2 regions of the Clostridium sp. genome follow, and region 1 is predicted to be linked to the other one. Evidence: a T-box and tRNA genes for the amino acid it is inferred to sense, from the RefSeq annotation. Region 1 holds a T-box; the other holds one or more tRNA genes.
What was found. The T-box of region 1 lies ahead of argS (arginine--tRNA ligase). A T-box ahead of a tRNA ligase gene usually reads a tRNA of that ligase, here a tRNA-Arg.

Region 1 (3,427 bases):
GGGGTGAAAAACCAAAGATTGACAGGATCGTATTTAAAGTAATACCGGATGGACAGGCAAGAGTCATGGCACTCCAAAGCGGTGAAGTGGATATAATTGGAGGGGAACTGCTTGGTAAAGTGCCACTGGACAGTATAAATACATTAAAGAGTGATAAAAATTTCAAAATTTACAACTCTGAGACAAGGATGTCTGAGTTTATTACATTCAACTATGACAATTCTAATCTTCAAGATAAAAATGTGCGACTTGCCATCAACTATGCCATTGATAAAAGTAGCATGGTTGATAAATTACTCAATGGTATTGGAAAACCGGCAGAAGGATTGTTCCAAAATGGAGTACCCTATGTTACCAAACAAAACAGCAAAGGATATGGGTATGACAGTAAAAGGTCAAAAGAGCTGCTGGCTCAAAGTGGATATAAGGACGGTAACGGAGATGGTATTGTTGAGAAGGATGGGAAACCTCTTGAATTTAATATGGTATTGAGTACAGATGCTTTCCCGGAGTGGAAGTCCATGTCTGAGTTTATTCAATCACAGCTGTCAGCTGTAGGTATAAAAGTAAACTTGAATACAGTGGATTCGAATACTCTGACGGATATCGCAATGAACACTAGAAAGTTTGATCTGCTGATGCAGCGTACTTCGTCAGATTCATGGGTGCCGCATAGTGATCTCAAGCAGGATTTTATAAAGACGGGAACGACAAACAATAAGGCAAGGGTATGGTATAATGAAAAATTGGAGAAAAATATTAATTCTGCATTGGAAAGCATGGATGAAAAAATCAGGCAGGAAAACTATGACAGGGTATTTAAGTTTATTCATGATGAAGCAATATGTGCTCCCTTATATTACCCCGAAACTACTTTTGCCGTAAGTTCAAAGGTTATAGGATTTAAAACAGGTGTAAATTCCTATGATCCTATTCAATGGAGCAAACTTGACATAGCAGAAAATTAAATTTATATTGACAATAAAGTGATTGTGATAATATAATAGATAATAATTGAATTCCATGACGGGAAAAAGTATTTTTTGCTGCATGTTTCAGCGAGTAGGGACTGGTGGGAGCCTATTGATGCACTTAAAAGAAAGAGAGTCTCCGAGGAGCTTATGAGAAGTATCTGATATTTTTAATCAGATAAACAGTAAGCCGCTGACTGCGTTAAAGTCTGGAGGAGGGCAGATTTTATCTGCCAATTAGAGTGGTACCGCGAAAAAAAGATCCGTCTCTTTATATAAAGTGATAGATCTTTTTATATTGCTACAAATTAAAAATTTCACAACAGTATGGAGAGGAGTTTGGAAAATTATTATGGACTATAAAAAAATTGTAGTTGATAGAATAAAAGAACATGTGGATATGAAAATTGATGAAATAGAGAGGTTGATTGAAATACCACCCAGGCTTGAGATGGGTGATTATGCATTTCCGTGTTTCCAGCTGGCAAAGGTATTTAAAAAAGCCCCAAATATCATCGCAGCCCAGTTGAAGGAAAAAATAAACTCCGAAGACTTTTATAAAATTGAGAATATAGGTCCCTACGTGAATTTTTTTGTAGACAGGGAAGTGTTTGCAAAAGATATTATAAGTAGAATATTGACTGAAAAAAATAACTATGGAAGCTCTTCAGCAGGGGATGGTAAAAATATAGTTATAGAATTTTCATCTCCGAATATTGCAAAACCATTTCATGTAGGACACCTTTTCAGTACGGCCATAGGAAATTCTCTATACAAAACGATGGATTTTCAGGGATACAATTGTATAAGAATAAATCATCTTGGAGACTGGGGAACACAGTTTGGAAAGTTGATATCCGCATATAAAAGATGGTGCGACGAGGATGAATTAAACAAAGATCCTATAAAGGAACTTTTGAGAATATATGTTAAATTCCATGACGAGGCTGAAAAAGATCCTTCATTGGAGGATGAAGGAAGGATGTACTTTAAAAAGCTTGAAGACGGCGAGGATGAAGAAGTTCAGCTGTGGAAGAGATTCAAGGATTTGAGCCTGAAGGAATTCAGCAAGGTATATGATGAACTTGGAGTTGAATTTGATTCTATTGCAGGGGAGAGCTTTTATACCGATAAAATGGATTCTGTAATAGAAGAAATTGATAGATGCGGGCTTCTTAAGGAAAGCAATGGTGCAAAAGTTGTAATGCTTGATGATTACAACATGCCGCCATGTATAATAAAGAAGTCCGACGGAGCCACCATATATGCTACACGTGACCTGGCGGCAGCCATATATAGAAAAAAAACCTATGATTTTGACAAGTGCATATATGTAGTGGGGCTGGATCAGCGGCTTCATTTTAAGCAGGTATTTAAAACTCTGAAGCTCATGGGAAATGACTGGGCTGATTCATGTATACATGTGGGATTTGGACTGGTTAAGTTCTCCAACAAAAAACTTTCTACGAGACACGGAGATGTTATATTTCTGGAAGATCTTCTTCAGAGATCCATAGACAGGACACTTGAAATAATCAAACAAAAAAATCCGGATCTGGAAGACAAGGAAGAAGTGGCAAAAAAAATAGGAATAGGTGCTGTTATATTTACTTATCTGAAGAACAACAGGGAAAAGGATATAATATTTGACTGGAATGAAATGCTGAGTTTTGAGGGCGAAACAGGGCCTTATGTACAGTATAGTTATGCCAGAGGGAAAAGTATACTTAGAAAAGCAGGAAAGTTTGATGAAAATGTAGATTATGCGAATATGAGTTCACAGGAGGAATTTGAACTAGTAAAGATTCTCTCAGAATTTAATTCCAGTATATTGAGTTCAATAAACAGGCTGGAGCCGTTTATAATAACGAGATATGTAGTAGATGTTGCAAAAATATTCAATAAATTTTATAATTCTTGTAGTATATTAAATACTAAAGACAGCAATATAAAGAAATTCAGACTGCAGCTTGTAGAGGCGTCATGCCAGGTAATAAGGAATGGATTGTATCTGCTTGGGATAGATGTAGTAGAGAAGATGTAGGTTTGTTGTGCGGAGTCAGATATTGGCTTATGTGTCTGACTTCTCAATAATTGGATGTTTGGAGGTACATATGTTTATTAAAAAATATAGTCAGATGCTTAAAATTCCAGGTAACATATTCAATGAATACAATATGAATGACATAGCATATTTTGATATCGAGACAACAGGTTTTGACAGATGCAATGATAATATAATACTTATATCTTTTGGAAATTTCATAAACCATGAGGAATTTTCCATAACACAATATTTTGCAGAAGATCTTGAGGATGAAGGGGAAGTACTGTATAGTTTTGGACATGATATTTTAAATTATAACAACTGGTGTTCTTATAACGGCATTGCCTTTGATGAACCATTCATCTGTGAGAGAATGTTAAAATCCAATATAAACTTTGAGCCTCCCAAA
Region 2 (3,427 bases), 1.8 Mb from region 1:
CATCGGACATACGTGAGATTTTGAAAGTTCTATATTCATTTTTGGATAGGCAGAAGCCTTGCAGATACCATGCATGAACCTTAAAAAGGAGTTTTACAGGTTCAACCTTCCTGTGACTTTTTTCCCCGGATGCATTAAAATAGTTAAATTCAATGATCTGGTGATTAAGGATGGCATTTTTGAGGATCGTAAATTCACATGTTTTATTTTTATCACTACCCCAGGGCGATCGATCTACCTCAATCCAATTGGTTTTGCTTTTATTAAACAGACTGCTTAATTTTGAGAGCACCCTGTCTGTTTCCGGATTCTGTGTTATGGTTAAACTCTGCAATGCAAATAGTATCTCATCCTGCTCAATTTCCGAAAGGACAGATTTATTAAGGACATAATCATCGAGCAACGATATGCCTCCACCTTTTCCCTGACTTGCATAAATGGGTATTCCCGCTGAAGACAGCGTATCAATATCTCGATAAATTGTTCTTACGGATACCTCAAAGCGTTCAGCCAGTTCTTTGGCAGTAGTTATTTTTTTCCCAAGCAGGATATATACAATTTCAAACAGCCTATTAATTTGCATATCATCACCTCAGCATTATTATAGATTTTATAACTTGACAATAATATGTCATGTTATAAAATTCAATATTATTCAAAATTACAGAATAAGCCAGAATAGTTTCTGCTTTTTTGATGCTTCTTAAACTTTTACACAAAAGGTAAGGTATTACCACAGGGGGTTGTGCATCTTATCACAATATGGGTTCAAAAAACAAAAAAGCCGCCTTTCGAGACGGTCTAAATTTTATATAGAATGAGAAAAAGCCAAGTAATACTCAACTTTTCTGCACATCAACATTGTATCAATATTAACGTTTGTTTTTGGTGGAGACAGGGGGGCTCGAACCCTCGACCTTACGGATGTGAACCGTACACTCTAACCAGCTGAGCTATACCTCCAAATACATCAATTTATCTTTTATTAATCAGAACTGTTTTACATCTGGCGGAAGCGGTGGGATTCGAACCCACGAGACGTTGCCGTCTACCTGATTTCGAGTCAGGCCCGTTATGACCACTTCGATACGCTTCCATATTTAATTTATTGCATAATTAACATTTCTGCAAAAATACTACTTATTTATTATACAGAAGAAAAGTAGATAAATCAAACTAATTATTTTATCCTCTTTGATTTAAAAAATTTTTCGAGAATCTCACTGCAACATTCACTATAAACCCATTTGACATCTACAAAACTATTTATACTATCATTTTGAACCAAATTTAAAATAGATCCACAAGATCCACAAGTCGGATTGAATGTTCCTATATAAAGTTTATTAATTCTGCATTGAACTATAGCTCCTGCACACATTGGGCATGGTTCTAAAGTTACGTACATGGTGCAACCACTTAATCTCCAATTTCCTATTCTTTTAGAAGCAGCTTTTATGGCAAGTATTTCAGCGTGACAGGTAACATCCTTTAATGTCTCTTTAAGATTATGAGCTCTTGATATTATTTTATTATCTCTGACTATAACAGCACCTACAGGAACTTCTCCCAACTTAAATGCACAATTAGCTTCCCTTATTGCTTCTTGCATAAAATCCATTTTATCTCCATATATTATTATAATGTTAACTTTCTATATATTATATTGAAACTTCTACCATTTTAATTTAAACTTAGGTTATGAGAACATTAATTTTGCATAAAAAATCCTGCAAAGTCAATTTACAGGAGTACAGTAGTTAATTTTATGTGGTGCACCCGAGAGGAGTCGAACCTCCGGCACGCGGTTTAGGAAACCGCTGCTCTATCCTACTGAGCTACGAGTGCATGGATGCTATTACTCTAATATTCTATTATATATTATTAACATTGTCAATTTTTTTGTAAATTTTTATTATTTTAAATACAATAAAGGAGGATTTAACCCATGTTAAATGAATTAAAAAGTCTGTTCCTAGCTGGTATTGGTTCTGCAGCATATACCTATGAAAAAGCAGTAAAATTAATTGAGGAAATGGTTAAAAAGGGGAAAATAACTGTAGAAGAGGGAAAGCAACTATCTGAGGAATTGAAGAAAAATGTTTCTGCAAAGAAAGAACAGATAAAACCTTTAAATAAAGAGGAACTTCTTTCTATATTAAACAACTTAAATTTTGCTTCAAAGGAAGACATAGCATCTATAGATGAGAGATTAAAAAAAATAGAGGAAAAAATAAATAATAACTAAAGTCCAGTTGGACTTTAGTTATTATCTTAAAAAATGCAAGAAAAATCATCCAAACGCTTTAAAGAAATTATGAAGGTATTAGGAAAATACGGATTCAAATTTGTAAGCACCAGGGGAAAAAAATCTCCTGAAAATTTAAGAATGGCCTTTGAAGAACTTGGCCCAACCTTTATAAAAATAGGCCAAATTCTTAGCTCAAGACCTGACATGCTACCTTCAGAATTTATCAACGAACTCTCAAAACTCCAAGATGATGTGCCACCTGAAAAATTTGAGGATATAAACAATGTTTTTTTCAGCGACTTCAATAAAAATATAGAAGAATGTTTTTTTAAATTTGATGAACATCCTTTTGCTTCTGCATCTATTGCACAAGTTCACAACGCAATTTTAAAGGATGGCAGACATGTAATAGTGAAAATTCAGAGGCCCAATATTAAAGAAAAAATGGAAACTGATATTTCTATACTCTACAAGATAATAAAATTTACTAAAAACAGATTTGAAGATTCAATAATTGATCCAGAAGAAGCACTTGATGAATTAAAATTTTCTACAAGCCAGGAACTTGATTTCAATCTGGAAGCAAAAAATATGATAAAATTCAAACGATTAAACAGCAATGTTGCATTTTGTCATGTACCTTATTTAGTAGAAAACTTATGTAAAAATAAAGTAATAACCATGGAAAAAATTAATGGATTTAAAATAAACAATATAGAACTACTGAATAGAGATGGTTATGATTTAAATGATCTTGGGAAAAAACTTGCTACTTCTTTTTTTAAACAAGTTTTTACAGATGGATTTTTCCATGCCGACCCACACCCTGGCAACTTATTGATACAGGAAAATAAAATATGCTTTTTAGATTTTGGAATAATGGGCAATTTATCTAATTACCTAAAAACATGTTTGAATAAAATAATCATCTCAATAGTATACAAGGATATTGACACACTTGTATCAGCAGTTATGTCCGTAGGTATAAAAAAAGGTATTGTAGATAGAAATAGATTATATGAGGATATAAAAACACTACTTGACAATTATCTGTCTACTTCACTTGAAAATATAAAAATTTCTGCTTTAATAACACACATTTTTGAATGTGCCAAAAATAATAATATAAGATTGCCAAAGGATTTAATACTTTTAGTAAAAAGTTTCATTATAGTA

Region 2: it has a tRNA-Arg gene. The T-box ahead of argS (arginine--tRNA ligase) is inferred to sense a tRNA for this amino acid. The anticodon was not compared.

What each region holds. Positions count from the first base shown of each region.
Region 1 is NZ_JAKVOI010000001.1:1,168,634-1,172,060, forward strand. It holds gene LKE46_RS05820 (nickel ABC transporter substrate-binding protein) at 1-968, shown strand, start outside; T-box leader at 1,015-1,245, shown strand; gene argS (arginine--tRNA ligase) at 1,324-3,015, shown strand; gene LKE46_RS05830 (ribonuclease H-like domain-containing protein) at 3,086-3,427, shown strand, end outside.
Region 2 is NZ_JAKVOI010000001.1:2,947,974-2,951,400, forward strand. It holds gene LKE46_RS14470 (helix-turn-helix transcriptional regulator) at 1-583, opposite strand, end outside; tRNA gene LKE46_RS14475 (tRNA-Val) at 887-963, opposite strand; tRNA gene LKE46_RS14480 (tRNA-Ser) at 1,008-1,096, opposite strand; gene LKE46_RS14485 (nucleoside deaminase) at 1,181-1,621, opposite strand; tRNA gene LKE46_RS14490 (tRNA-Arg) at 1,772-1,848, opposite strand; gene LKE46_RS14495 (phasin family protein) at 1,949-2,248, shown strand; gene LKE46_RS14500 (ABC1 kinase family protein) at 2,282-3,427, shown strand, end outside.